4 regions of the Hoeflea sp. CAU 1731 genome follow, and region 4 is predicted to be linked to each of the others. Evidence: predicted binding sites of a transcription regulator. Region 4 holds the regulator's gene; each other region holds the start of a gene.
The links. Region 4 encodes PhoB, which activates phosphate uptake and scavenging genes when phosphate is short. Its sites were predicted from a motif close to TGTCATNNANCTGTCAT; they were not measured.
Positions count from the first base shown of each region.

Region 1: a site for PhoB is predicted at 2,288-2,304, ahead of AAFN47_RS13195 (BtaA family protein). Genes of this name have one in related genera too.
Region 2: a site for PhoB is predicted at 1,088-1,104, ahead of AAFN47_RS14595 (DUF1045 domain-containing protein). Genes of this name have one in related genera too.
Region 3: a site for PhoB is predicted at 6,293-6,309, ahead of phnC (phosphonate ABC transporter ATP-binding protein). Genes of this name have one in related genera too.

Region 1 is NZ_JBDQQS010000007.1:114,238-121,738, reverse strand. Features, by position in the region: gene AAFN47_RS13205 (glycoside hydrolase family 25 protein) at 1-248, opposite strand, end outside; gene AAFN47_RS13200 (class I SAM-dependent methyltransferase) at 326-970, opposite strand; gene AAFN47_RS13195 (BtaA family protein) at 967-2,217, opposite strand; gene AAFN47_RS13190 (hypothetical protein) at 2,507-2,902, opposite strand; gene AAFN47_RS13185 (hypothetical protein) at 2,929-3,171, opposite strand; gene AAFN47_RS13180 (hydantoinase B/oxoprolinase family protein) at 3,168-6,803, opposite strand; gene AAFN47_RS13175 (TerB family tellurite resistance protein) at 6,943-7,501, shown strand, end outside.
Region 2 is NZ_JBDQQS010000008.1:143,919-151,419, forward strand. Features, by position in the region: gene phnE (phosphonate ABC transporter, permease protein PhnE) at 1-987, shown strand, start outside; gene AAFN47_RS14595 (DUF1045 domain-containing protein) at 1,163-1,870, shown strand; gene AAFN47_RS14600 (alpha-D-ribose 1-methylphosphonate 5-triphosphate diphosphatase) at 1,900-3,039, shown strand; gene phnN (phosphonate metabolism protein/1,5-bisphosphokinase (PRPP-forming) PhnN) at 3,039-3,659, shown strand; gene AAFN47_RS14610 (tetratricopeptide repeat protein) at 3,715-4,524, opposite strand; gene AAFN47_RS14615 (LysE family translocator) at 4,627-5,265, opposite strand; gene AAFN47_RS14620 (DJ-1/PfpI family protein) at 5,624-6,199, shown strand; gene AAFN47_RS14625 (Bug family tripartite tricarboxylate transporter substrate binding protein) at 6,227-7,219, shown strand; gene AAFN47_RS14630 (hypothetical protein) at 7,232-7,501, shown strand, end outside.
Region 3 is NZ_JBDQQS010000008.1:134,445-141,945, forward strand. Features, by position in the region: gene AAFN47_RS14535 (alpha-D-ribose 1-methylphosphonate 5-phosphate C-P-lyase PhnJ) at 1-256, shown strand, start outside; gene phnK (phosphonate C-P lyase system protein PhnK) at 253-1,029, shown strand; gene phnL (phosphonate C-P lyase system protein PhnL) at 1,034-1,741, shown strand; gene AAFN47_RS14550 (DapH/DapD/GlmU-related protein) at 1,741-2,352, shown strand; gene AAFN47_RS14555 (SCO family protein) at 2,358-2,957, opposite strand; gene AAFN47_RS14560 (DUF1775 domain-containing protein) at 2,963-3,982, opposite strand; gene AAFN47_RS14565 (hypothetical protein) at 4,092-4,484, opposite strand; gene AAFN47_RS14570 (mechanosensitive ion channel family protein) at 4,699-6,099, shown strand; gene phnC (phosphonate ABC transporter ATP-binding protein) at 6,386-7,210, shown strand; gene phnD (phosphonate ABC transporter substrate-binding protein) at 7,269-7,501, shown strand, end outside.
Region 4 is NZ_JBDQQS010000005.1:137,825-145,325, forward strand. Features, by position in the region: gene AAFN47_RS10250 (ATP-binding protein) at 1-103, shown strand, start outside; gene AAFN47_RS10255 (PstS family phosphate ABC transporter substrate-binding protein) at 292-1,329, shown strand; gene pstC (phosphate ABC transporter permease subunit PstC) at 1,393-2,763, shown strand; gene pstA (phosphate ABC transporter permease PstA) at 2,763-4,058, shown strand; gene pstB (phosphate ABC transporter ATP-binding protein PstB) at 4,110-4,928, shown strand; gene phoU (phosphate signaling complex protein PhoU) at 4,951-5,688, shown strand; gene phoB (phosphate regulon transcriptional regulator PhoB) at 5,729-6,412, shown strand; gene AAFN47_RS10285 (GcrA family cell cycle regulator) at 6,843-7,361, opposite strand.

The DNA of each region.
Region 1 (7,501 bases), on a different contig from region 4:
GCCTTGATATAGGCGAAGTCGATGCCGGATTTGCGCAGCTTGCGCCAGTCGATGTCCGCCTGCCATTTGGACACGTCGATGCCATGCACCTCATGGCGGGCCGGATGGTTCTTGCCGAAATTCTGCGGGTCCCTGTCGCCATAGCGCATCGGCGACGGCGCCGTGATGTCGTCGAAGCTGTATTCGTATGTGGTGCATGCCGCCAGCATGAAAAGCAGGGGTGCGAAAATGAGCGCGCGTCGACGCATGGCGAACCGTCCAATTCGGTTGGCGATAACCGGCTCTGGCAGTAATAATGCAGATTCTCGTCAGTGAAAAGGCGTATTCAAGCCTGCGAGACAATCATGTGCCAAGTATAACCGCGGTAGAGCCGTTCGCTTCTGGCCTTCAATCCGGCCTTTTCGGCCTTGCCCTGTACTACATCGAAAAGGGTTGCTCGCGGGTTAACGTGGAAGCGCGCGAGCCAGGCGTGAAGCGCGGATCGGAAGAGGGACGGCAGCCGTTCCTGCTGACCGAAATCCACAATGTGCAGGGAGCCCTGCGGCGACAGCGCAGCCATTGCGGCGTCGATCGTCTCTTCCCAGGCGGGTATCATCGACAGCGAATAGGAAATGAAAACCCGGTCGAAACGGGGCTTTTCGAACAGCGCTTCCGGTTCGAAGCCGGAGGCGTCGCCCTGCACCAGCCTCATCTCCAGACCTGAACGTCGCGCCGTATTGTGCGCCGAAGCCAGCATCTCGGACGAGATGTCCAGCCCGTGCAGGCGGGCGTTGGGCCAGCGTTTCGCAACGGCTGCAAGGTTGCGGCCCGTTCCGCATCCGAGCTCCAGAACGTCCGCGCCCCGGGGCATTTCCATCGCCTCGATCATCCGGTCGCGGCCAAGCAGGTAATATTTTCGTGACAGGTCGTAGATATGCCGCTGATGACGATAGGTCCCGTCCATCAGCTCCGCATGGGCGGCCGAACTCATGAGGCGCGCTTCTCGTAAAGATGGAAGCCGCCATAGATCGCCGACCGGTCCCGGCGGCAACAGGTTTCGGATTCAGTCTCGCGGTAGCGCCACTGGTCGAGGATGGCGGCGTCGACGCGGCCCGGCAGAATGGTCGGGGCGCCGGCGGTGCGGAATATGACGCGCGCGCCGGCGTCGGCCGTGCGCGTGATTTCCGACCAGAGTTCGTTGAGTTGCGCGTCGCTCATCCAGTCCTGGGCGTCGAGCAGCACATAGCGGTCGAGGGACGCGGCGGGCTTGTGTCTGAGGAAATCGGTGAAGCCGATATGATTGACGGAGACGTTATCGGCCAGATCGCGGATCGTCTCGTAGTGGTCTTCCTGTAGGTAGGCCGGCAGTTCCGCCGCGCCGTGCTCCGGATAGCGGCGCGCGAAGGCCTGCCATGCGAAGTAGTTTTCGTTCAGGGGGAAGTGACAGGCGAGTTTCTCGAGCCGCGTCTTCAGGACTGCGGCCATGGTGTCTTCGCCGGCGAGCAGTTCGTCATACTGCGCGGGTGGAATGCCAAGGCCGAACAGCGACGCCTTGCGACCTGTCATCCATTTGACGAGCGGCTTTTCGAACAGCGGCGCGAGACGGTCGTCAAAGAACCGCCGCTGCTCGCGCAGGCTGCCGGACTGCATGATTTCGGCCGGGTCGACGCCGTGCAGACGGGCGATCAGGTGGCCGGTTGCAATGAACCAGCCCAGAAGGCCGCCCTTGTAGAAGTTGCCGTTGAAGGCTTCGATGCGCCTACGGCCCTTGATGGTCCGCCGCTCCCAATAGGATCGCGACGCCGGATCGAGATGCGGCGCGACGTGCCTGTCGTAGATGGCCGAGTTGCCACGCTGGTTGTCCCTGGCGAAGAAGCTCAGGACCTCGCTGTGGCCCGGCAGGCGCCGCATGGCGGTGAGCTTCATGCGGTTGAGCGCAATATGCGCCTTGTTCAGATCGACGACGTCAATGCTTTCCGGTCGCGCGGTGAGGTAGGCGAGCACATTGCAGCCGCCAGACGCGATGGTGACGATCCGGTGGCCTTCGGACAGCGCCATGGCTTCCATGTCGACCTTCGGGTCTTCCCAGATCTGCGGATAGACGAGCCCGGTAAAGAGCAGCGCGAAGAGTCGCTCCGACAATCCTTCCTTCGTATAGGCCCTGTTCTGGTAAAGCGCCTTTCCCAGATGGCGATTGCCGCTAAGTACAAAACCCGATTCCGTGGCGATATCCGACATGCTGCAATTCCCCGCATTCCGTCATTTCCGAGCGGGTACCTCCGGGCGGTGACATCGACATGACATATCGGTGACAGAATGGTGACGGTGGGGTGGAATGAGTGCAAGATATTGAAAATGTTGAATTTCAAATGAGAATCGTTGGTCTCGATGCCGACGGCTCCGGCCTGTCGCCGCTACCCATTGCCCGGACACATTGCAATGTTTTTGACGAACGAATCGATGTGAAACGCGCGTATCCGACGCCAGAAAGCAATCAAGTGGGCGTCAAAGTCGCTTTGGGGACCGTCTACGTGTCCATTAAACTTTCAAACGGAGCCAGCGGCACAATCCCGTCCAGGGATCGGGCAAGATCATCGTCCAGAGTGATAAAAGCATCCGCTTGCAACTTCGTGAGCGCCACGTACTCGGCGGTGAAGGTGTCATTCCAATCAAAATGCGCGGCGATATCCCATGCGGCTTTCTGCAGAACGCGGTCGCCAAGAAGACGAACCTTCAGCGTTCTCAAGTGATCGAGTTGGAGATTTGCGGTTTTGCGATCGATTTCCCCGCGACGAACCGATGCGTAGAGCTGCGAAAGCATCTGGGATCTCAACAGAGCCGGCGCGACCAGCTTACTGGCTGGCGGGATCAAGTTTTCGCGACACAACCGAAGCGTGGTGTCCAGCGCAATGACATATCGCATCCTGCTTCTCGCAACGCTTCCTGTATTCAGTCGGGTTTCTTGACTTTCAGCCTGCCGGCTTCTTCCACGATGAGTGATTTTTCTCCGTGGTGTTTGATGTGGAACAGCGCCATTTTCCGGCATTGTTTGTCGCTGTTTATCCGCCGCTCGGTCCATCTCCACCATTCTTCGGAGCCGAACGCCATTCGCTCAGCCTCATATATGCTGAAGCCATGCTCTTCTCGAAGCTGCTTGATTTGTATTATCCAGCGCATTCGGTCCTCAGTCATGATACTTCCCCATATCCCCCCGAGGTCGGCGTCGTCAGGATTACCGCCTCGCCGACCTCGAGTTCCGTCTGGTCGCAGGCCTTCAGTTCCTCGACAGTGCCGTCGCGACGACGGACCTCCGTTTTGCCGACCTGACCGTCGCCGCCGCCGTCCATCCCCTGTGGTGGCCTGTTGCGGTGGGACGACAGGATCGCGCACTCCATTTTTTCAAGGAAACGGATTGTGCGCCGGGTGCCGTCGCCGGCTTTGAAGGCGCCGCGGCCGCCGGAGCCCTCACGGATGCGGAAATCCTCGAGAAGCACGGGAAAGCGCATTTCCAGGATTTCCGGGTCGGTGAGCCGCGAATTGGTCATGTGGACGTGCACGCCCGAAGTTCCGGAAAAGCCGCGGCCGTTGTTCATTCTTCCAGCCGGAGAGCCGGAGCAGATTGTCTCGTAATACTGGTAGCGGTCATTGCCGAAGGTGAGATTGTTCATCGTGCCCTGGCTGTTGGCGAGCGCGCCGAGCGCGCCGAAGATCGCGTTGGTGACATGCTGCGATGTTTCGACGTTGCCGGCGACGACAGCGGCCGGCCAGGAGGGCTTCAGCATGCATTCGTCGGGCAGCACGATGTTGATCGGCCGCAGGCAGCCGGCGTTCATCGGGATCGAGCCTTCGACCATCACCCGGAAACAGTAGAGCACGGCGGCGCGCGTGACCGGCTCAGGCGCGTTGAAATTGTTCTTCATGACCGGCGACGTGCCGGTGAAGTCGACCGTCGCCGTGCGCTCTTCCCGATCGACGCTGATCTTCACCTTGATGACCTGGCCGGTGTCGGTCGGATATTCGTATTCGCAGTCGGAGAGCGCGTCGATGACTTCGCGCACGCTCTCGGCGGCGTTGTCCTGGACGTGGCCCATATAGGCCTGAACGACGTCGAGGCCGAAATCGGCGACCATCCTGTGCAGTTCGGCGATCCCCTTTTCGTTCGCCGCGATCTGGGCTTTCAGGTCCGCGACGTTCTGGAACGTGTTGCGGGCGGGGTAGGGGTGGTCGGTCAACAGGTCGACCAGTTCCTTCTCGCGGAAGCGGCCCTGATCGACGATCAGGAAATTGTCGATCAGCACGCCTTCCTCGTCGACGGTCGTCGCAAGCGGCGTCATTGAACCAGGCGCCGTGCCGCCGATGTCGGCATGGTGGCCGCGCGACGCGGTATAGAAGAGGATTTCTTCGCCAGCCTTGTCGAAGAGCGGCGTCACCACGGTGATATCGGGCAGGTGGGTGCCGCCATTGTAGGGCGCGTTGAGCGCAAAGACGTCGCCCGGCCTGATCTTTCCCTTGTTCAGCCGGATGACGGTTTCGACCGAACGGTCCATGGAGCCGAGATGGACCGGCATGTGCGGCGCATTGGCGACCAGCGCTCCGCTGCTGTCGAAGACCGCGCAGGAGAAGTCGAGCCGCTCCTTGATGTTGACGGAATGGGCGGTGTTCTGCAGCGTCACGCCCATCTGCTCGGCGATCGACATGAAGAGGTTGTTGAAGACTTCGAGCAGGATCGGATCGGCCTGTCTCGTGCCGATCGCCTGCTGCCGCTGCTTCTTTTCGCGGCGGCGCATGACGACATGATTGCAGGCGTTGATTTCGGCCTGCCAGCCGGGCTCGACGACGATCGTCTGGTTTTTCTCTATGATGAGGGCTGGCCCGCTGAGCCGAGCGCCGGGAGACAGCTCGTCGTGCCGGACGATGGCGGCGTCATGCCACTTGCCGCCGGAGAAGACCGGCCGGACACGGTCTGACGCGATGTCGCGCAGCGCCAGTTCCTGTCCGGTCTCTGCTGCGCTCGGGCCGCGTGTTTCGGTCGCTTCCACCGCGACGGCTTCCACCACCACGGGCTTGGCGTCGTAGATGAACCCGAATTGCGCCTTGTGGGCGGTTTCGAAAGCGCTGCGCGCATCCGAGAAGGAACGGCTCGTAAAATCGACGGGCAGGGCGGTGTCCGTTCCGTCGTAGCGCAGATGCAATTGCGGCCGCCAGCGCATGTCCTGATCGGCGACGCCCTGCGCGCGCAACTCTTCGGCGGTTTCCCCGGACAGGCGTTCGACAAGCGCCTCCACATCGGCGACGGAACTTTCGTCCAGCGGTTTGACCAGCGCCTGCTGGCGCGTGGAAAAGAGGCTTGCGAGTCCTATGCCGTAGGCGGAAAGCAGGCCCGAGAAAGGGTGAATGAGAATTGCCTCCATGCCCAGCGCGTCGGCGACAAGGCAGGCGTGCTGTCCGCCGGCGCCGCCGAAGCAGTTGAGCAGGTACTTCGTCACGTCATAGCCGCGCTGCACGGAGATCTTCTTGATGGCGTTCGCCATGTTTTCCACCGCGATCGTGATGAAGCCCTCGGCAATTTCCTCCGGCGTCTTGCCGTCGCCGATGCTTTGCGCCAGTTCGGCGAAACGGCTGGCCACGACGTTGCTGTCGAGGGGCTGGTCCTGGTCCGGACCGAAGATCGCGGGGAAGAAATCCGGCTGCAGCTTGCCGAGCATGACATTGGCGTCCGTCACCGCCAGCGGTCCGCCGCGACGGTAGCAGGCCGGGCCCGGATCGGCGCCCGCGGAATCGGGTCCCGCCTGGAACCGGCCGGACTCATAGTGAAGCACCGAGCCGCCGCCGGCGGCCACGGTGTGGATATCCATCATCGGGGCGCGGATGCGCACCCCCGCCACTTCGGTGTCGAAGGCGCGCTCGTAACGGCCGTTATAGTGCGCGACATCCGTCGAGGTGCCGCCCATGTCGAAGCCGATGACGCGTTCGAAGCCGGCCAGCGCCGCTGTCTCGACCATGCCGACGACGCCGCCGGCCGGGCCGGAAAGGATGGCGTCTTTTCCCTGAAACAGCTTCGCGGTTGTCAGGCCGCCCGAGGACATCATGAACTTCAGGGTCGGGGTGTCCTCGGCGCCCGCTTCGCCGGCGCCGAGTTCGCTTGCGACCTCGTTGACGTAACGCCGCAGGATGGGCGAAAGGTAGGCGTCGACCACCGTCGTGTCGCCGCGTCCAACGAGCTTGGCGAGTGGCGAGACCTCGTGGCTCACGGAAACCTGCGAAAAGCCGATCTCGCGGGCAATTTCGGCGACGGTCCGTTCATGGTCCGGATAGTTCCAGGAATGCATGAAGACGATGGCGACCGCGTCGATGCCGTCTCGGTAGGCCTTTTCGAGTTCGGGCCGGATCGCCGCTGCGTCCGGCGCCGCCTCGACGGCGCCGTCGGCGCGCACCCGTTCGGCGATCTCGACGACCTGATCGTAAAGTTGTTCCGGCAGGATGATTTCCTTGGCGAAAATGTCCGGCCGCGCCTGGTAGGCGATGCGCAGAGCGTCGCGAAAGCCTTTCGTGATGACGAGTAGCGTACGATCGCCCTTGCGCTCCAGCAGCGCATTGGTGGCGACGGTCGTGCCCATTTTCACGTCGCCGATCACGCCGGAGGGAATGTGATCGTCAGCGCCGACGCCGATGAGGTCACGGATGCCCTTGATGGCGGCGTCCCGATAGGCTTGCGGGTTCTCCGACAGGAGCTTCTTCTGGATCAGGCTTCCATCCGGCGACCGTCCGATGACGTCGGTGAATGTGCCGCCGCGGTCTATCCAGAATTCCCACTTGCCCACCATGTCGCTTGTCCTTTCGCAGCCATCGAGAGGATGAATGATTGCCTCGCCCCGTGCATAACCGCCGGCGCTTGCCGAGGCAATTGCGCGTGTGCGTTGTGCGACACTCGCATTGCAGTGCGAAATCGTCTAAACAGCGGATATGTCCATCTTTTCGAAACTTGGCGACCTGATCGGCAACGCTACGTCCGGCGCGTTGTCCGGAGTAATCGAAATTGTGCGCACGGCGCTAGAGGGTGATCCCGAAACCCGGCGGCGCGTGGCGTTTTCGATCGCGATGATTGCGCTTTCGGCCAAAATGGCGAAAGCCGACGGGGTGGTTACGCCCGACGAGGTGATCGCGTTCCAGGACATTTTCGAGATTTCCGAAAGCGAATCGCGCAACGTCTCCAGGCTCTACAATCTCGCCAAGCAGGATATCGCCGGCTACGAGACCTACGCCGCCAGGATGGCGAGCCTGTGCGGAACAGGCGAAGCCAACTGCCTTGTTCTCGAAGACATTCTCGACGGACTGTTCCACATCGCCAAGGCAGACGGCGTCATTCACGAGAAGGAACTGGCCTTTCTGGCACGCATTGCGGATATTTTTCAGATCGACGAAGATCGCTTCGAACAGATCGTCGCGCGTCACAGCTATGCTTCCGTGAGGGATCCCTACGCGGTTCTGGGTGTAACACGGGATACGCCGTTCGAGGAGATCC
Region 2 (7,501 bases), on a different contig from region 4:
AGCGTCGTCATCAACAAAAACCACGCCGTTTTCACGGTTCCAGGCTATGGCGAAATTGACGCCAGGGTCGCCGGCCGCAGCATCGAGACGACCCTTCCGGGCGACGAAGTCCCGGACTGGATCAACGCCTCCAGGACGCGACTGGCCGTTACTACGCCGAACGGTCGGATGTCCGTCACTCGATCCAAGATCGAAGTGTTCCGCTATTTTTATGGCTGGGAGCTGTTCTGGTTCTCGCTGGACAGTCCGTTTTACGGCATGGGACCGATGGAATTGCTGTCGACGGCCTTCTCCTCCGACCGGCTGGTTGAGGGCAAGAGCAATATCGCGGCGATGGTCGACGACTTTCTCTACAACCCCATGTGGCGGCACGCGGAGGTGTTCTGGGCAATCTTCGAAACCATTCTTATGGCGTTTCTCGGAACAATGGGCGCGGCGATGATGGCGTTACCGCTGGCTTTTCTGTCGGCGTCGAACTTTACGCCGCTCCAGACTATCCGTTTCGGGTTTCGCCGGCTGTTCGACCTGCTTCGCGGCACCGACGCGCTGATCTGGACGATCGTGCTGGCCAGAGCGTTCGGGCCCGGCCCGCTGACCGGATCGCTGGCCATCCTGCTGACAGACACCGGAACATTCGGCAAGATGTTTTCCGAGGCGCTGGAAAATGTCGACGACAAGCAGATCGAGGGCGTGCGTTCGACCGGCGCAAAACCTCTGCAGCGCTATCGCTTCGGGGTCATTCCCCAGATCGTTCCGGTTCTGATTTCACAGATCCTGTACTATCTGGAGAGCAACACCCGTTCTGCGACGATCATCGGCGCGATCGTCGGCGGTGGCATCGGACTGATGCTGACCCAGGCGATCAACACCCAGAAAGACTGGGAAGAGGTGACCTATTACATCGTGCTGATCATCCTGATGGTGATGATCATGGATACGGTTTCCGGATGGCTGCGCAAGCGTCTGATTGGCGGCAACGGGGGATGAACACCGGTCGCAGGGCCAGTTGAAACCGGAGTTGGAATATCCCGCATTTATGATAATAATCCGCTTCGGCCGCAGGCGCCGGTTCGGCGATGGATTACCTTTGCATGAAACTGTCATGCAAATCGGGTAGATGATCGCTCATCCACCGGAATCACCGTCATTCGAGGAAGACAGAATGCGATATGCAATCTATTTTGTCCCGCCAATGAACGACCCTCTGAACAGGGTCGCGACGAACTGGCTCGGCCGTGATGTCTTCACCGGACAGACGGTCGAGGCGTCGGCGATCACGGGTCTCAATTCGGCCGAGATCGCGTTCCATACCGCAGCTCCCAGACGATACGGCTTTCACGGAACGCTGAAAGCGCCGTTCGTGCTGGCCGAAGGCCGGACGGAGGAGGACCTGCTCAGGACGCTGATGCGGTTTTCCGATTCGGTTAAACCATTCGAGATTCCGCGCATGGAAATCAGCAGGATAGGCCCGTTCTTCGCGCTCACGCCGAGCGAGCCGATTCCCGATCTCCATGATCTCGCAGCGCGCGTCGTAAGGGAGTTCGACGAATTCCGCGCGCCGCCCAGCGAGGCGGAACTGGAGCGACGGAATCCCGACAGGCTGACCGTTGCCCAGCTGGAAAACCTGCATCGTTGGGGCTATCCGTACGTCTTCGAGGAATTCCGATTTCACATGACGCTTTCAGGGCCGGTAGACCGGGATGAAAGAGACCGGGTGGAACAGGCGCTGCATGCGTTTTTCGATCCGGTGCTGAGCGAGCCTGTCGAAGTCGAGAATATCGCTCTTTTCGTGGAGGACGAAGCGGGCGCGCCATTTTCGGTCCATTCGTTACATCCGCTGGGGCGACTGGATCAGCGCCGGACCGCCTGAGCGGGATTTGCAAGAGTAGAAAAAGAAACATGTCCGAACTGATACTGAAGAACGCCAGAATTGTCCTTGACGACGAAGTCGTGAAGGGAACGCTCGTCGTGCACGACGGCAAGATTGCCGATATCTCGACCGACACCTCGGTTTCCTCCGCCGAAGATCTCGCCAATGACTACCTGATACCCGGTCTCGTGGAGCTGCACACCGACCATCTGGAAGGCCATTACGCGCCACGCCCGAAGGTCCGCTGGAATCCGCTCGCCGCAGTGCTCGCGCATGACGCACAGATCTGCTCGTCCGGTATCACCACCGTTCTCGACGCCCTGCGCGTCGGCATGGACCATGATGCGGACCTGACAGCCGAGGAAATGCAGATACTCGCCAACGCGATCGACGACAGTTCGGAGAAGGGCAGCCTGAGGGCCGATCATTTCCTGCATCTGCGCTGCGAGGTTTCCGCGCCCAACTGCCACGAGCAGTTCCGGGGATTCGACGGGCATCCGCGCGTCCGCATGGCGTCGCTGATGGATCATGCGCCGGGCCAGCGGCAGTTTCGCGACCTTGATCAATACGCCGTCTATTATCGCGGCAAGCTGAAAATGACGGAGCAGGAGTTCCAGGATTTCTGCAAGCTTCGCATCGCGCAGTCTGAGGCCAATTCCGACCGGAATCGCGGCGTCATCGCAGAGACCTGCAAGGATCGTGGAATCGTGCTGGCGAGCCATGACGACGCAACGCTGGAGCATGTCGAGGAAGCCGTGCAGCAGGGCATTCATGTCGCCGAGTTTCCGACCACCATGGAGGCGGCCCGGGCCTCGAAGGAGGCCGGCATGGCGGTGCTGATGGGCGCGCCGAACGTCGTGCGCGGCGGATCCCATTCGGGCAATATCGCGGCGCGCGAACTCGCTGAAAACAGTCTGCTGGATATCCTGTCCTCGGACTACATCCCGTTCAGCCTGATCCAGTCGGCCTTTCATCTCGACAACGAAGTGGACGCGATTTCCCTGCCGCAGGCGATACAGATGGTGTCCAGGAACCCCGCGAAAGCCTGCGGTCTCGACGACCGCGGAGAAATCGCGATCGGCAAGCGCGGAGACCTTGTTCGGGTCGGCGTCGATCATGCGATCCCGATCGTGCGCACCGTCTGGCGCGAAGGCCGGCGTGTGGTTTGATGGGGTCTGGCGACGGGGCAGACCCGGCAGGCGCAGCGGGCGCGAATATTGGCGGCGGCGCCTTTATCGCCGTCGTCGGTCCAAGCGGAGCCGGCAAGGACACGCTTCTCAATCATGCGCGCAACGCGCTTGACGGCGACGAGCGCTTCGTCTTCGTGCAGCGGGCGATCACCCGTTCGGCAGACGGCGAGACCGAAGATCACCGGCCAGTCACGGACGCCGATTTCGAAGCCGAACTGGGGCGCGGTGGTTTCGCCCACTGGTGGGACGCGCACGGCCTGAAATACGGCGTGCCGGTTTCGGTCGACGACGTCGTGCGCTCCGGGCGCATCGCGATCTGCAACGGATCGCGCGGCGCGCTCGACGGCCTGCGCGCCCGGTATGCGAACTTCACCGTCATCAACCTGACGGCGCGGCCTGATGTTCTGGCCCGGCGGCTCGCCGGCCGCGGTCGCGAGAGCGAGGCGGAGATCCTGAGGCGTCTAAAGCGCCAGCCTGATTGCGATGCGCAAATGGCCGACGCGGTCGTCATCGAGAACAACGGCGCGCTGGAAGAGGCGGGCAGGGCGCTGGTCGATGCGATCGAAGCGATCAGTCGTTCAGTTGCGCAGACAGGATGATTGTAAAAACCGGTAGGTCTGTCGTTTGAGCGATCGTTCCGTGGTCGCCGGAAAGTCAATTCAACAGGCGGCATCTTTCTTTCAGGCAGGCTTCCAGCGCGTTTCGCGTTTTCGGGCCGTACTTGCCATCAACCGGACCGTCAAAATACCCCATCTCGACCAGTGAGGTCTGCAGCCTCTTCACTAAAGCCGGCTTATTTTCCTTAATAATGAAAGCATCGAGTTCCGGTAGAGCCTCCTGCCATTGACCCAACACGCTGAGGACAAGCGCCCGGATATTGTGGGCGTGTCCGTCCCCTGGACGGAGTTCCAGCGCCTTGTTTGCGTTTTGGAGCGCCAACGCGTCGTGACCCAAGGCGTACAACGCCCAGGCGCGACCGACATAGGGGAAGTAGTAGTCCGGATCGATATCGATCGCTTGGTCGTAGTCCATTACCGCCCGATCATATCGTTCCTGAAACCAGTATACGTTGCCTCGATTGTAATAGGCTTTCGCGAATTCCGGATCGATCTCCAGCGCCCGGTCGTAATAAGCGATGGCCTGCTCGTAGTTTTTACGATTCCTCTCCACCAGGCCAAGGTCGATAAAGGGATGCTTGTAATTCGGATCGAGTTCGAGGGCGTGATTTAGGTCCTCCACTGCCTGATCGAGGTTTCCAAGCCTGCGGTTTACATTCCCGCGATAATAGTAGGTCGTCGCCAGCCGCTTGCCGGAGACCTTACCCGCATCAAGGACTTTGGTGCAACCGGCGAGACTGAGCTTCAGGTCGCGTTCCTGTGCGCAGTCGTCCCAGTCGCTGGCCTGTGCGGAGGCGAATGTAGAAAGCAGCGCCAACAAGCCTATTGCCGGAAATATAAAACGCATACGGAATCCCCATCCTGATTTTGCAGAGCAACCTATCAGGGTGATCGATGGTCGATCAAGAAACGACGGCGGCCTTAGGTCTCCCGCGGACACGCCCTGGACTTACCTTTGTGCGTCGCGCAGTCCCGACCACAGGAGGCTCGCGCCCATCGTGCCGAACGCCGCGGCGAACACGCCCTCGAACCATCGGGAAAAGCGCGCGTAACCGCGCATCGCCAGTCCGGTGGAAAACAGAAACGCGTAGGCGCCGTAAATCACGAGACCCGAAAAGGCGCCCAGCGGACCGAAAGCAAGAACCTGGAGTGGGCCCAACCCCTGTCCGAAAAGGAACGAAGCCACCGCGGCCCACATCAGCGCCGCCTTGGGATTTGTCAGGACGACGAGAACGCCGCGCCGCCAGGCCGCAGCATTGCCCAGCGGGCGCTCATCCGGCTTTATCTTCGCATTCCCGCTGCCCCGGATGATCGCGCGCGCAGCCTTGAGACCGAGATAGAGCAGGTAGCCGCCTCCGGCCAGCTTCAGGATCAGCAGCGATGCGGGAAAGGCCTCGATGAGCGCGCCGAGGCCGAGTGCGGTCGCCAGCGACCAGACAAGCATTCCCGAGGCGACGCCGGCGACGACGAAGAGCGCCGGCCGCCGACCCTGCGCAAGGCCGATGGACGCGACCGCGGCGAGATTTGGTCCCGGAGATATCTGGGCGGCAAGCACGCCGGCCAATGTCACTGCGAAGATTGCAAGCATGAGGGAGCCTTTCCGATGACGCCGCTTCACATTCAGCAGGAGGATGCGATAGTCAGACCGAAAAACGCACGGCGTTGGCATGCAATGACGCGCGCTCGTCTTGAGAAGAGTATTGTCTCGATTGCGGTGACGCAACCATGAAGACAGGTCGTTCGGATAACCCGCCAACTGCAGCGAGTTGGAAAACTCCGACATCTGACCGACAAGTTACTTTCCCAGACCGTGTTGTAGCCCTTCGCCATTGTCCACACCATGTCGCAGTCCGAGGCTTGATCTCGCCTCTTCGCAGTGATACTGATCCATCAATCAATTTTAGAACAGCGTTCAAAAAATGAAGAATTCAGGCAACAAAGTGCTTATGCCGATCGGTGACGCGTCGGAAACCGTCGATACGCTTTATCCTTACTATCGGCTGCAGGAAGCCGGTTTCGAGCCGGTTGTGGCCGCGCCTGAAAAACGTATCTACCAGCTTGTCATGCACGAGGTGCGCCCCGGCTGGACGATCACGCGCGAGTGGGAAGGCTACCAGCTCGCCGCAGACGTCGCGTTCGCAGACGTCGATCCGGAAGACTTCGCGGGCGTGTTCTTCTCCGGCGGTCGCGCGCCGGAATATATCCGCGACGACGAAGACCTCATCCGCGCCACGCAGCACTTCTTCGACGCCGACAAGCCGATCGCCAGCGTCTGCCACGGGGTGGAGATCCCCGCGCGCGCCGACCGGGTCCGCGGACGCCGCATGGCGACGGTCGCCAAGTGCCGTTTCGACCTGGAGGTCTGCGGCGGCGTCTATGTGAATGCGCCCTGCGTCATCGACGCAAACCTGGTTTCGGGGCGGACATTCCACGATCACGGCCACTACGTCGGCCCATGGATCCGGCTGCTGGAGGAGTGGCAGGCGGGGGGAAAGCAGGCGGTCGCAGCCGCGGCGCGCTGAACTGACAATCACTTAAGGGAGGAACCCATGATAAACAGAATGATTATGGCCGCGCTGGCGCTCACCGTGTCCGCCGGCGTCGCAATGGCCGACTGGAAACCGGAAAAGCCGGTCACCGTCATCGTGCCTTATCCGCCCGGCGGAGTGACCGATCTCGCGGTCCGCGCGGTAGCGGCGGATCTCGAGCCCGTCCTCGGTCAGAAGCTTGTTGTCGTCAACCAGCCCGGCGCCAACGGCTCCGTCGGCACGCAAGCCGTGCTCGATGCGCCAAAGGACGGCTACACGTGGCTTTCCGGCGGGGTGCGCGACATCGGCACCTACAAGATCATGGGAATGATCGACACGACCTTCGATGACTGGCATCCGTTCATCATCGCCTCCATGTCGTCGCTACTCTCGGTCAATCCCGGCACGGACATCACCACCGTCGAGGATTTCATCGCTCGGGTGAAGTCCGACGGGGACAAGCTGCTGATCGCGACGGCGGGACCGAATTCATCCGGCGGTCAGGGACTGGCCGCGATTGCGACGGCCGCCGATATCGACCCCAAGCAGATCGTCTATGATGGCGGCAATCCGGCTATCCTCGCCACCGTGTCCGGCGAGGCGCAGGCCACCACCCAGCTCGCGCTGGAACAGGCGGAAATGATCCGCGCCGGCCGGCTGACGCCGCTGGCGGCCATCGGCACCACCGAGATCAAGCTCGGCGATCTGTCGATCCCGCCAATCACCGCGCAGCTGCCGAACCTGCCGCCCGCGGAAAACTTCGTCGGAATCTACCTGCCCGACGGCGTGCCGCAGGAGGTGCTGGACACGCTGGAAGCCGTGTGGACCGAGACCCTGTCCGGGTCCAAGGGGCTGCAGCAATTGTGCACTTCGCGCGGTTGCGGCGTGAAACCCGTCGCCGGAGACGAGGCGATGAAATCGGCCAATCCGGCCATCGCTGCCGCAGCATGGGGACTGTATGATCGCGGCGATGCGAAGATGTCACCGGAAGAGATGGGCATTGCACGCCCGTAAAGCGAAAGCGCAATGGTGAGTGAACTCAACGGTCGGCGGCTGCACGTCGCCGATCTCGCAACAGGATCGATACTGGTTCTCCTTGGCGCGGCGATGTTCGTCGCGTCAATCGCCATGCCTACCTATGCGGATCGCGGCACGGTGCTGACGGCGCCCGCAATCTTCCCCGGCTTCATCGCCATCATCCTGTTTGCTCTGGGCGCCTTGCTTACAGCGCGGACCCTGCGTCAGCCAGCGCCACTGCCGACCGGCGAAGGGGTGGCGTGGCGGCCACTGCTGACC
Region 3 (7,501 bases), on a different contig from region 4:
CGAGAAGCGGATTTACGCCCTGCCGCCCCATACGGAGGTCGTCAGCCTCGATTTCGAGGACCACCCGTTCGAAATCCAGAAATTCGACCAGCCCTGCGCGCTGTGCGGCGCGGAAGGCGTCTATCTGGACGAGGTGATCCTCGACGACAAGGGCGGGCGCATGTTCGTCTGTTCCGACACCGACCATTGCGAGAAGCGCCGCGAGGAAGGCCATCGCGGGCCGCTTGCCGCCGAAGCTCCGGAGATGCACTCATGAGCGACCAGCCCCTGTTGCGCGTCAACGCGGTGACGAAATTTTACGGCGGCCGAATCGGCTGCGAGGACGTTACCTTTTCGCTGTGGCCGGGCGAAGTGCTTGCGGTTGTAGGCGAATCCGGCTCCGGCAAGACGACGTTGCTCAACTGCATTTCGACGCGGCTGCCGCCGACGTCCGGAACGGTGGAATACAGGATGCGCGACGGCCAAATGCGCGATCTCTACCGCATGGGCGAAGCGGAGCGGCGGCTTTTGATGCGCACCGACTGGGGCTTCGTTCACCAGAATCCGGCCGACGGTCTGCGGATGACGGTTTCGGCCGGCGCCAATGTCGGAGAACGGCTGATGGCGGTCGGCGATCGCCACTACGGGAAAATCCGCGCCGCCGCCGGCGACTGGCTGGGCCGGGTGGAGATCGACGTCGATCGCATCGACGATCAGCCGCGCGACTTTTCCGGCGGCATGCGCCAGCGTCTGCAGATCGCCCGCAACCTGGTGACCGGACCGCGGCTGGTGTTCATGGACGAGCCGACCGGCGGTCTTGATGTGTCAGTCCAGGCGCGCCTGCTCGACCTTGTGCGCTCGCTGGTCGCCGATCTCGGCCTGTCGGCGATCGTCGTGACCCACGATCTCGCCGTGGCGCGTCTTCTGTCCCACCGCATGCTGGTGATGAAGGACGGCCACGTGATCGAACACGGGCTGACGGATCGCGTGCTCGACGATCCGCAGCAGCCTTATACGCAACTCCTCGTTTCCTCCATTCTGCAGGTTTAGAGACATGGCTACGCCTTTGGTTGTTTCGGAAGTCTCCAAGAGTTTCACCATGCATCTGCGCAGCGGCGTGAAGCTGCCGGTGGTGGACAATGTCAATTTTTCCGTCGCCGCCGGCGAATGCGTCGTGCTCGGCGGGCCGTCAGGCGTCGGCAAGAGCTCCATTCTCAAGATGCTCTATGGAAACTACAGTGTGAACGAGGGGCAGATCCTGATCACGCATGGCGATCGCACCGTCGACATCGCCAGCGCTGATCCGCGCATGGTGTTGGCCTTGCGACGCGACGTGATCGGCTATGTCAGCCAGTTTCTGCGCACCGTGCCGCGCGTCGCCGCCGTCGATGTGGTGGCCGAGCCGCTGATCGCGCAGCGCGTCTCCCAAGTGGCGGCCCTGACGAGGGCGCGAGAACTGCTGGCGCAACTCAATCTCCCGGAACGCCTCTGGTCGCTGCCGCCGGCGACCTTCTCTGGCGGCGAGCAGCAGCGCGTCAACATCGCTCGCGGCTTCATCACCAGTCACCCGGTGCTGTTGCTGGACGAGCCGACGGCGTCGCTGGACGCGGCGAACCGCGCCGTGGTCATCGACCTCATCCGCGCCAAGAAAGAGGCCGGCGTGGCGCTCCTCGGCATCTTCCACGACGCCGAAGTGCGCGAAGCAGTAGCCGACCGCACGATCGACGTCAGTGAATTCCGCGCCGTCGGGGAGGCCGCCTGATGAAGAAGCTGTCCGTCGAACCGAAGATCCACGAAACCGCACGGGTGCGCGACAGCACATTTGGCCGCTATACGGAGGTGGACGAACGCTGTCAGATCGCCGAATGCGAGATGGGCGACTACTCCTACGTGATGCGCGACAGCGAGATCTGGAGCGCGACCATCGGAAAATTCGTCAATATTGCGAGCCATGTGCGCATCAACGCCACCAACCACCCGACCTGGCGGGCGACGCTGCACCATTTCACCTATCGGGCCGGGGACTATTTCGAAGGCGCCGAGCACGAATACGACTTCTTCAACTGGCGGCGCGAGAACTCCGTAACCGTTGGTAATGATGTATGGCTCGGACACGGCGCAACCCTGCTGCCGGGGGTCACCGTCGGCAATGGCGCCGTTGTCGGCGCCGGAGCAGTCGTCTCGAAGGATGTCGCGCCCTACACGATTGTTGGCGGGGTGCCCGCCAAGCTCATCCGCGAGCGCTTTTCGGCAACGACGGGCGCGGCGATGGAAGACCTCGCCTGGTGGGACTGGGACCACGACCGGCTACATGAAGCGCTTGCCGACTTCCGCGCGCTTGACGCGGAAGCCTTTGTCGCGAAGTACGCCTGAGTGTTTTATCCGTTCGCCAGTCGCTTGAGCTTGGCGAGCGCGGTTTCGTTCTCCTCGCCATAGGCGATCGTGCCCTGGAAATTGCCCTTCGCGTCGACGAGGAAAATCGACGCTGTGTGGTCCATCGTATAGTCGCCGTCGTCCAGCGGGACTTTCTTCCAGTATATGTTCCAGGCCCGGGCGACCCGCTCGACGGTTTCGGGATCTCCGGTTATGCCGGTGATCCGGTCAGTGAAGTTCTCCACGTAGGATTTCATCACCTGCGGCGTGTCCCGTTGCGGGTCTACGGTGATGAAATAAGCCTGCAGGTCATTGCCTTCATCGCCAAGCGCTTCGAACCAGACCGACAACTCGTAGAGTGTGGTGGGGCAGACTTCGGGACAATGGGTGAAACCGAAGAAGACGGCGGATGGTTGTCCTGTGAGCGCCTTTTCAGTGATGGCGTGTCCGTCATGGTCCGTCAATGTGAACGGAACTCCGATCGAACTGCCGGCGGAAATCGGGCCGTTTGTCCTGCCGAACACCGACTGAAAAATGTAAACGCCGATCAGCGTCACGAGAAGGACGGCGACCGCCGTCCAACTCGCAATTCTGATGGTGCGCAAGGTCATCAGTTCGAACTAGAGTGGCCGGAATGGTCGTGCGATCCGTGACCGCCCTTCATGTCCTGAACCGGAATTTCGAACACCACGGTCCCCGCCTTCTCGAATTCGAGCGTGATTGTGCGGGTTTCGCCGGGCTTGAGCTGCTCTTTCATCTTCATGAACATGATGTGGAAACCGCCGGGTTTGAGCACGACTTCGCCGCCGGCCGGAATTTCGAGACCGTCGGAGAGTTGGCGCATCTTCATGACGTCGCCGTCCATCTTCATTTCATGGACCTCGACGTGGTCGGCGAAGTCGACCGAACCGCCGATGAGACGATCGGCCTCGGCGCCGGAATTCCTGATGGCCATGTATCCGCCGGAAACCGGCGCGTTGGGCGGCGTGGCGCGGGCATAGGGCTGGACAATCTCCAGATCGCCGACCTTGACGGGTTTCATGGCGTGGTCCCCATGTGATGCGCCGTGGTCGTGGCCACCATGGCCCCCTGCTGCAGCGATCAGTTTCAGTCCAGGCGCTGGATGCGCCAGCGAATGAGGATTCTGGCCTTCCGCCGGTATTTCGATCCAGGCCACTTCGCCGTCTGCGCATTCCTGGACGGTCGGAACGTATACGGTTTCGCCGGCCGGCAGCGTGTCGGTGAGCCGTGTCTGGAAGACGAATTCGTCGAAGTAATCGTCCTCCAGCTTTCCGGTCCAGATGATTTCCTTCACGCCGGACGTAATGTCGCTGCCGTGAAGGGAGTAGGTGTTTTCGTAATCCCCCTTGACGGTTTCCAGTTCCCAGCCTGCTTTCGGCATCGGCTTGGTCGAGATCATGCCTTCCGGAACTGTAATGCGGACTTTCAGGGTCGCCTGACCGTCGCATCCATGGGGAACGCGCACTACGGCCTTGTAGTAGCTGTTGACGGGAGCTTCACCCTGCTCGAGCGTCGCGTGCGCATGTGCGAACGAGGGGACGAGCGAGGCGACAACGGTCGGGGCGAAAAGGGTGGCGGCGACCGCCATGACGGAATGTGTCAGTTTCATCTTATACCTCCATGCTGCATGCGCATGCGGCGCATCGGCAGCAATGTCATTTTCGATTTGAAGAAAATTCGGCTGACGATCACAGGGCTTCAAGCCCCGTCGACGTCGATCAGACGATGGAGGGCGGCGCCCGGGAGCCCAGTCCCGTGACGACACGGATCGCGATGGACGGCTCGCTGTAGAGCGGCGGGGCGACGCGGGCAAAACGCGCCAAGCGTACGATGGAGGGATCGCGCGGCGTCGGACCAAGGATTTTAGATAGCGTGCAGAGCGGACAATGCGCGCGGTATCCGCCTGCGGGATCGTCGTCGCCCGTTGCCGCGCAGAAAAACGGCAGCGAGCCGTCGGGCAGCACATAGGCTGAAAGATCCGTGACTTCGCCATTGTTCGTGACCAGAACCGTGCGCGGCATCATCGGCCAGGCCAGCAGGAACAGGATGCTGGCGACGGCAATGAACATTGCCGGCAGCTTGATATCCCGATTGGCGAATTGCGTGATCATTATGGAAAGCGATTAGTGGAATTTGCGGCGATAGGCAATGCGACAAGTCGGTCCGGCGATCAATTCATCAGCGGGTCGCGGCCCGGATGCCGGCGTCCAAAATGCAGTATCGAGGCAAGATGCTTGCGTTCGTACAGTGCGAACATAGAAATACTATACCAACTGCGGCATTGCTGCCTGGGCGCGCAGAAAAACCAAGAAAGGTGACAGGCTCATGATTTCCAGATTTTTTCGCGGCGCAGGGTTTTTCGTTGCAACAGGCGTCGTCCTCACAATCTGCCTCGCTTTGGCTGCAGGCGCCAGCCTGGCCCAGACAAACAACACTGACGACGGCGGCGTCGTCGAGGAGCGCGTTGTCGACGCGATCGTGGAGCATAACACCGATCCGAACGACAAGGACGCCGAAACCGGTCTTTCGTCGCACATCACCACACCAGGAATAGAAACGGCCGAACTGGAATACCGTCTGGTGCCGTTGACGAAGGATGAACTCGCCGCCCTCGCAGAGGAATGGCTCGCAATCGTGAAAGGCAAGACCGAGGAGGTCATGGCGGCCCAGATCGCGATATCCAGAACCGACGGCGACGTCGAAAGCGCGGCACGAGAGAAGCTGACGGACCTGACGCACGAAAGAAGAGCTCTCTTCGACAAATATTCAAAGGTCCTTTCCGCCTGGGAAAAGAAAGGCGGCGACCCCGACGCGATCTCCGGCTACCGCGCCTACCAGAACGCGATCATCGTCGAGGAGACGCGCCAGGCCGACTTCAAGACGCTTGTGTCGCAGGCAAGGGCCTGGCTGTTCGACTGGGATGGCGGTTTGAAGATCGGCATGAACCTGCTGATCCTGGCAGCAGCGGTTCTGGGCCTGCTTTTCGTCTCGCGCGTAACCAGGGGCGTCGCCAATCGCTGGATCGGCCACGTGCCGAACCTGTCGAAACTCCTGCAGGCCTTTCTCGTCGCCGTCATCTACTGGGTGGTGTTTGCAATCGGACTGATGGTCGTGCTTTCGGCGCTTGGCGTCGACATCACACCTGTTTTCGCCCTTATCGGCGGCGCGTCATTTATTCTCGCCTTCGCCTTTCAGGACACGCTCGGCAATCTCGCCAGCGGCATGATGATCATGATCAACAAGCCGTTTGACCAGGGCGATTTCGTCGATGTCGGCGGCGTCGCCGGAACGGTCCAGGCGGTCAACATTTTTGCGACGACGGTGGCCACGCCCGACAACCAGATCATAGTCATTCCTAACAAGAATGTATGGGGCAACGTCATCACCAATGTCACGGCGAGCCTGACGCGGCGCGTGGACCTTGTGTTCGGTATCTCCTACGAGGATTCCATACCGCTGGCCGCGCGCGTGATCGAAGAGACGGTGAAAAGCCATCCACTGGTTCTCAAGGACCCTGAACCGGTGATCCGCGTGCACGAACTCGCCGACAGTTCGGTGAACTTCGTCTGCCGGCCGTGGACCATGACGTCCGATTACTGGACGGTCTTCTGGGACCTGACGCAACAGGTCAAGGAACGCTTCGACGAGAACGGAATCTCCATTCCCTATCCGCAGCAGGACGTTCACATCCGCCGCCCCGCGCAGGTTGAAGACAAGGATACGTGATGCGGGCCGCAGCGGGCGCGTTATTCCTCGGCAATACCTGAAAGAGGCCGCGAAGAGCGGGAATCGTTCTCCCGGTTGTTTTGAACGCTGGCAAGCACCCTGCCTGACGACCCACGACTCCGCTCGCTCAAAATCCGGACATTCGCCGGTGTTCTGCTCATCAACGCGCCGGTAAACAGGCAGCGTTGTGGATTGTAATATTTCCGTAACAAATCTGACACGCAGCATTCACGTCGACCCTCTAACCGGTGCTTGACCGGGCGTACCCGCAAATGAAGGGCTCTACATGCTGCAGCTAAAAGGCGTGACCAAGACATTCGGGAAGCATACCGCCGTGGATTCGGTGACGAGCACGCTCCTCGAAGACCAGATGGTCGGCATCATCGGCCGATCGGGCGCCGGCAAATCGACGCTCCTGCGCATGATCAACCGGCTCGTTGCGCCGAACAGGGGAACCATTCGTTTCGGCGAACTCGAAATCGAAAAACTGAGCGGCAAGGCGCTGCGTCGCTGGCAGAGCGACTGCGCGATGATATTCCAGCAGTTCAACCTGGTGCCGCGTCTCGACGTCGTGTCGAACGTTCTTCTCGGCACGCTCAACAGCCGGTCGACGATAGCCACGATGTTCAACATTTTCCCGAAAGAGGACATCCACCGCGCCATCGACATTCTCGAGCGGCTCGGGATCGGGGAAAACGCCGCCAAGCGGGCCGAGGCCCTGTCCGGCGGCCAGCAGCAGCGCGTCGCTATCGCCCGCGCATTGATGCAGGACCCCAAGATCATTCTCGCGGACGAGCCGATCGCGTCGCTCGATCCGATGAACGCGCAGGTCGTGATGGACACGCTGCGGCGCATCCACGAGGAGGATCGTCGGCAGGTCGTCTGCAACCTTCATACGCTCGACACCGCACGGCGCTACTGCGACCGGGTCATCGGCATGCGCGACGGACGCGTCGTGTTCGACGGCAAGCCGGAAGAACTGACCGTCGACGTCGCCCGCGAGATCTACGGGGCTGACGAAAACTTCAGCGAGGCTTCCACGTCCACCAGCATCGAGAGTTTGGGGACAGTGGCGGAAGAGGAAATACGGATTGCCGAAGCGGCCGTTTGAGGGCCGGCTTGCATTGCTATTTCCAGGCAAGAACTTCATCCATTCAGGAGACACCATCATGAAGACACTCATCGCCGCCCTTCTGGCGACAACCGCTTTCATCGGAACGGCTTTTGCCGCTGACGAGGAAATCGCGGAATTCCGCATCGGCATTCTGGGAGGCGAGAACGCCCAGGATCGCATGGCTTCCAACGAATGCTACCGCGTCATGGCGGAAGAACTGCTCGGCGTGCCGGTAAAGGTATTTACGCCGTCCGACTATGACGGCGTCATCCAGGGTCTTCTCGGCGG
Region 4 (7,501 bases):
CGTCAAACATATCCTCACCAGGCATCGCGCAAGGCTGATCGTGAACTCCGTTCTCGGAGAAGGATCGGAGTTTGTCGTAAGAATCGTGCGGCGATCTTCTTGATTTCGTTGCAAACTATAAAAAAATACAACGATTACAGAGACATAAATTGTCATAAAACTGTAAATGCTTCGTCATAAAAGTGCATTGCCCAGGTTGTTAAGAGTACCACGCCGGTAACTCAACGGGCTGCGCTCAACAATGAGCGTAAAACACACCACCGCAATACACCGCTCAGACGGGAGAGATTCATGAAAACCCTTAAAGTGACAGCAGCCGCGCTGGTGGCGTCGGCTGCGTTTGCTGGCGCCGCGATTGCGCGCGACCAGATCAAGATCGTCGGTTCTTCGACGGTTTTCCCCTATTCGCAGGCTACTGCTGAAGAATATTCCAACAAAACGGGTAACCCTGCTCCGGTCGTTGAATCGACTGGCACCGGCGGTGGCTTCAAGGTCTTCTGCGGAGGCATCGGGCCTGACCACGCTGATATCACGGGCGCATCGCGCGCAATCAAATCTTCCGAGATCGAGCTTTGCGCTGGCAATGGCGTTGACGACATCACCGAAGCCCTCATCGGGTACGATGGTTTGTCTATCGCCATTTCCCGCCAGAACGAAGCAGACTGGGACTTGACGGAAGAGCAGATCTTCAAGGCGCTTGCTGCTGAACTTCCGGACGGCAATGGCGGTTTCGTCGCCAATCCGAACCAGAAGTGGTCGGACATCGATCCGTCTCTTCCGGACTCCGAGATTCTGATTTTCGGACCTCCCCCCACCTCCGGCACACGCGACGCCTTCGTCGAGCTTGCCATGCATGACGGCTGCAACGCTCTTCCGGGCATGGAAGCGCTTGAAGAGTCCGACGAAGACACATGGGAAGAAAAGTGTTCCCGCATGCGTCAGGACGGCCCCTTCGTAGAGGCCGGTGAAAACGACAACCTGATCGTTCAGCGTCTGGAAGCCGACTCGCACGCTGTTGGCATCTTCGGTTACTCCTTCCTGTACGAGAACAATGACAAACTGAAGGGCGTGAAGATCAACGGCGTTGCGCCGACTTTCGAGACGATCGCGGACTTCTCGTATCCGATCGCCCGCCCGATCTTCTTCTACGTAAAGAACGCTCATCGCGACGTGATTCCCGGTATGAAGGAATTCATCGCCGAGTATGTGTCTGACGAAGCGCTTGCTGCTGACGGCTACCTGCCGGAGCGTGGCTTGACGCCGCTTTCCGATGAAAAGCGCGCGGAAGTCCAGGAAAGCGTTCTGGGCGCCAAGAAGCTCGGAATGTAACGAAATTACCTTTGGCAAACCCCGGTGTCTGCGCCGGGGTTTGCCGTTTGAGGGGCAAGGGATATGGTTCTATACCTTTTACTGTTTTTGGTCCTGGCGTCGCTTGTGGCGTATTTCCTCGCTTCGCGGCGCGCTGTCGCCGCCGCTGGAACCGATCTGCGTGAAATGCATTCCCGGCCTGTGTATCACGGCATGAACGCCATGGTTTACACGGCTGTCCCTGCGTTTATATTTCTCTTGCTCTGGCTGCTGTTCGAGAATTCGGTCATCGATTTCCTCGTTTTGGGTTCCTTTCCGGGAGCCGAGGCATTGAATTCCTCGGAAAAAGCCTTGCTGACCAGCGAAATACGGCAGGTCGCGGCAGGCAACATTTTCCAGGAGCCTTCCCAGGCGGTGCTCAACGCCGTCGAATACCTCAAGTCTCTGCGCGTAACATCTACGGTGTTGCTTTCCGCCGCTGTTTTCGTGCTGGCGATCGCCGGCGCGATCATCGCGGTAATGGCCGTGTCCAAACGGTTCTTCGCAAGGCATCGTTTCGAAAAAGCCGTCACCTGGTTCATGATCTTTGCGTCAGCCGTCGCAATCCTGACCACCCTCGGCATCGTCGCCTCGTTGTTGTTCGAGGCGTATCAGTTCTTCAAGCGGGTGCCATTCTACGAGTTCCTGTTCGGATTGCGGTGGGAGCCGCAGATTGCCATCAGGGCGGATCAGGTCGCCGGCCAGGGTGCATTCGGCGCCGTTCCCGTGTTCCTCGGCACCATGCTCGTGGCCACGCTCGCTATGGCGGTCGCCGTGCCGATCGGGATTTTGTCGGCCATTTATCTGACCGAATACGCTTCCAAGCCCTTCCGGGCCGTGGTCAAGCCTATCCTTGAGATTCTCGCCGGCGTACCCACTGTCGTCTACGGCTTTTTTGCGGTGCTCACAGTCGCGCCCGCCCTGCGTCAGTTGGGAACGGCGATCGGAATGGATGTGGCGCCCAACAGCGCTCTGGCGGCAGGCGGCGTAATGGGCATCATGCTCATTCCCTTCATCTCCTCGCTTTCAGACGACGCTTTCGCTGCTGTGCCGCAGATGATACGCGACGGTTCGCTGGCGGTCGGAGCCACCAAAGGCGAAACGATCCGGCGTGTATTGCTGCCGGCCGCGCTGCCGGGCATTGTCGGAGGCGTGCTGCTCGCCCTCAGCCGTGCTATCGGCGAAACGATGATCGTCGTGATGGCCGCCGGCCTGATTGCAAAAATGACTGTTAATCCTCTGGACTCCGTCACGACGGTGACAGTGCAGATCGTGACGTTGCTGATCGGTGACTCGGAGTTCGACAATCCCAAGACGCTCGCAGCCTTCGCACTCGGCCTGATGTTGTTCATCGTGACGCTTTTCCTGAACCTCATAGCACTGCGTATTGTCCGCAAATACCGGGAGGCATACTGATGTCTGACTCTGTCATCGACGGAAAAACCGCCGGGCCGATCTGGAAATCTCCCGAAATGGCCGCGCGGCGCAAGAAGCGCCATGCCGCCGACCGGAGGCTTCAGCTCTACGGCATTGCCGCTATCACATTTGCCATCGGCTTCCTGGTTGTTCTCATAAGTTCGCTGATCTATACCGGCGCGTCCGCCTTCATACAGACCAAGGTCCAGATCTCCGTCAACCTGGCGGATGCGGATATTCCTGCAGACGATATCGGTGGAGCCAACTGGCGCTCGATCGTACGCACGTCCATGATTGAGCTGCTCCCCGGAGAACTGCCGCGATCCGAACAGCGTGAATATTTTGCGATGTTCACTTCGAACGCGCCTTATCTCGTGCGGGACTATGTGGTGGATCATCCTGATCTTCGAAACAAGGAATTCGCCTTCAAGCTCCCATTCGCGGATCCTGTGGACCAGTTTGCCAAAGGTCAGATATCAAGGGACCTTCCGGAAGACCGACGACGGATAAGCAACCAGCAGATTGAGTGGTATGACGCCTTGAAAGCCGAGGGTGTCGTGTCCCAACCCCTCAATACCGCCTTGATATTCAATTCTGATTCGCGGTTTCCGGAACTGGCTGGGCTGGCCGGGGCGATTTCAGGTTCCTTCTGGGCGCTTCTGGTCTGTTTCCTCATCAGCTTTCCTCTTGGAATCTCGGCTGCCATCTATCTGGAAGAATTCGCGCCGAAGAACCGCCTGACCGATGTCATCGAGATCAACATCAACAACCTTGCCGCCGTTCCTTCCGTTGTTTTTGGACTGCTTGGCCTGGCGGTCTTTCTCGGATGGTTCGGACTGCCACGCTCGGCGCCTCTCGTCGGCGGCATGGTGTTGTCGCTGATGACGCTGCCGACGATTATCATCGTCACGCGCGCCGCGTTGCGGTCGGTGCCGTCTTCGATCCAGGAAGCGGCGCTTGGGATCGGAGCATCCAAGCATGAATCAATCGTGCATCACATGCTTCCGCTTTCGATGCCCACCATTATGACGGGCACGATCATCGGCCTTGCCCAGGCTCTGGGGGAAACCGCTCCCCTGCTGCTGATCGGCATGAACGCCTTCATCACGAGTCCACCTGAAGGTATACTTTCAGCTTCCACGGCCCTGCCGACCCAGATCTATATCTGGGCCGACAGTCCCGAACGCGGGTTTGTATCCCGGACTTCCGCAGCAATTCTTGTGCTGCTGGCCTTTCTCATTCTCATGAACGGTCTCGCGGTCTTCCTGAGAAGCAGGTTTGAAAGACGCTGGTAAGGACCAAAACGAAAGAAAGATCGGTATATTTGACCGATATGAGGTGTAAGGATGAACATGATGTCTGAAGCTGCTGTTGAGAAGGCTGTAAACAAAAATCTGGATGCGGCCATCCCGGTCAAGATGAAGGCCCGCAAGGTCGGCGTCTTCTACGGGGAGAAACAGGCCCTGTTCGATGTCGATCTGGATGTCAGGGAGAAACAGGTAACGGCGCTCATAGGCCCGTCCGGATGTGGAAAGTCCACCTTTCTCAGGTGTCTCAACAGAATGAACGACACCATTGATATTTGCCGGATCACCGGAGACATCACTCTCGACGGCGCAAATATCTACGATCCGTCCGTCGATGTCGTGGAATTGCGCGCCAGCGTCGGAATGGTGTTTCAGAAGCCAAATCCTTTTCCAAAATCGATCTACGAAAATATCGCTTACGGTCCGCGCATTCACGGCTTGGCGGCAGGCAAGAGCAATATGGACGAGATCGTCGAGTCCAGCCTGCAAAAAGCTGGTCTGTTTGAAGAAGTGAAGGACCGTCTGCATGAGCCCGGAACCGGCCTTTCCGGCGGCCAGCAGCAGCGTCTTTGCATCGCCAGGGCGATCGCCGTCAGTCCCGAGGTGATCCTCATGGACGAACCATGTTCCGCGCTCGATCCGATCGCCACGGCGAAGGTCGAGGAACTGATCGACGAACTGCGGGAAAACTACACGATCGTGATCGTCACACACTCGATGCAGCAGGCGGCGCGCGTCTCGCAACGGACCGCAATGTTCCACCTCGGCAATCTGGTGGAGGAAGGCGCGACGGATCATATGTTCACCAATCCGGACGACCAGCGGACCCAGGATTACATCACCGGTCGTTTCGGCTGACACAACACGGAAGCAAATCATCATGCCCGAAGAATCAAAAGTATCGGCAGCATCCGCGCACACGGTGTCGTCCTATGACGAGGAACTGCAGTATCTTGTCCGGCGCATTTCGGAGATGGGCGGCCTGACAGAGCGTATGGTTGAGGAATCGATCAGGGCGCTTGTCAATTCCGACGCCTCTCTGTCGCAAAAGGTTATTTCGGACGATCTGATCGTCGACGACGCAGAGCGACAGATCGACGAGAAGGCGGTCCTGATAATTGCCCGGCGTCAGCCGATGGCCTCGGATCTGCGCGAGATCATAGGATCGATCCGCATCGCCGCCGACCTTGAACGTGTCGGCGACATGGCCAAGGGCATTGCCAAGCGGGTCATCGCTGTTGAAGGTCTGGCGCAGCCGAAGAAGCTGGTGCGCGGCCTTGAACATCTCTCGGAACTCGCTCTGACCCAGCTCAAGGAAGTGCTTGATGCGTTTTCGAGCCGGTCGCCGGAGGCGGCGTCCGCCGTGCGCGAGCGCGACGAGGAAATCGACGCCATATACACGTCGCTGTTCCGCGAATTGCTGACCTACATGATGGAAGATCCACGAAACATCACGGCCTGTACGCATCTGCTGTTCTGCGCCAAGAACATCGAACGGATCGGCGATCACGTCACCAACATCGCGGAATCGATATACTACATGTCCACCGGGGCACAGCCGGATACCGAGCGTCCGAAGGACGACGAAACGGCGTCCGTTTCGGTAACTGCAAAATAGGCAACACCAGACAAGGCGGCGTCAGGACAAGGGCATGGGCATAGCACCGCAAATTACCGTCGTGGAAGACGAAGAGGCGCTGAGCGTTCTGCTCCGGTACAATCTGGAAGCGGAAGGCTACGACGTGGACACCGTCTTTCGCGGCGACGAGGCCGAACTGAAACTGCAGGAACGATTGCCGGATCTGCTGATCCTCGACTGGATGCTTCCGGGCCTCTCCGGTATCGAACTGTGCCGCCGTCTGCGCGTGCGGCCTGAGACCGAGCGGCTGCCGATCATCATGCTCACGGCGCGCGGCGAGGAAAGCGAGCGCGTGCGCGGGCTTGCGACAGGCGCCGATGATTACGTGGTGAAACCGTTCTCCACGCCGGAACTCATGGCGCGTGTGCGCGCGCTTCTGCGCCGGGCAAAGCCGGAAGCGATTTCCACTCTGCTCAAGAGCGGCGATATCGAGCTGGACCGCGAAACCCATCGCGTCTATCGCAAGGGCCGCGAAATCAAGCTGGGTCCGACCGAGTTTCGCCTGCTCGAGTTTTTCATGGCGTCGCCGACGAGGGTCTTCTCGCGGTCCCAATTGCTGGACGGCGTGTGGGGTCACGACATCTATGTCGACGAACGCACGGTCGACGTCCATGTCGGACGGCTGCGCAAGGCGCTCAACCTCGCCAATATGAAAGACGTCATCCGCACCGTCCGCGGCGCCGGCTACTCGCTGGAAAACTGACCGCCCTTCACTGCAGCCCGTGTGTTTGGCGGCTGCTTTTTTTGGACGTTTGTGTTATAACAGCTTTCCGGTCTTGAGCCTTTGCAACTGGGTCGCGGCTTGGGATTGCCAATAATGGCTTTTCCCGAAACAAAGCCAAGTTGGAGCCAAAACAGCGTTTCCCGAAACGAAGCCAGATTTGCCGTATGGTTCCAGAATCCCGAAACAAAGCCAAATCGAAGCCGAAACTGCCAATTCCCGAAACAAAGCCAGTGTCGGCGAACGGTAGTGATGGACGCCAGATAACTGGTAGAACCGTCTAACTAATTGTAATTACACAGAAAAAAACGCGACCACATAAGCAATCGTCCCACGCTGCGCTTCACGCAGCGTGGGACGAAAGGCGCCAGGATGCTGTGATGGAATTGCGAGCCTGCTTGACCTTGACCGGTCAGCTCTTCGACCGGCGGCGATCAGCGGCTGGCTGGAAGGCCAGCTTGGAATGATAGGAGCAGTACGGGCCTGATTCCTCGCAGTCGCTGCCGCAGAAATAGAAGCCCTCCTGCAGCGGATCGCCGATCGGCCATTTGCAGGTCCGCTCGGTCAGTTCCGTCAGCACCAGTCTCTTGGATATCGGAACGACAACGTCCTCGACAGGCCTCGTATCCAGATTGGTCACGGCGTCTGCGATGATATCCGCTTTGAGAGCGGTCGCCCCGCTGGTGCGCATGACCGGGCGCGGACTGGCTGCGCGCGCCGTAAACGAACTGCGGGACGCCGTCGTCGTTCTCTTATTCCGGGAGGCTGACGATCCGCCGGACTTTGCCCGCCCGGGCAGATTCAGCCGATGCACTTTTCCGATCACAGCGTTGCGGCTGATGCCGCCAAGCTGGGCCGCAATCTGACTGGCGCTCAGGCCGTCGCCCCATAGTTGTTTCAGTTTTTCGACGCGTTCGTCAGTCCAGCTCATGCTTCACGCCCCTCGTTCATTGTATTGGGCGGCGGAATCCTCCATCATGCGCCGGTATTGCTCCGGCGCCGGAATCCGAGACTTCAGTGAATAGTTCAGGTCCGCCGCATGCAGTCCAAATTCGCCTTCCTAAGGTAGTG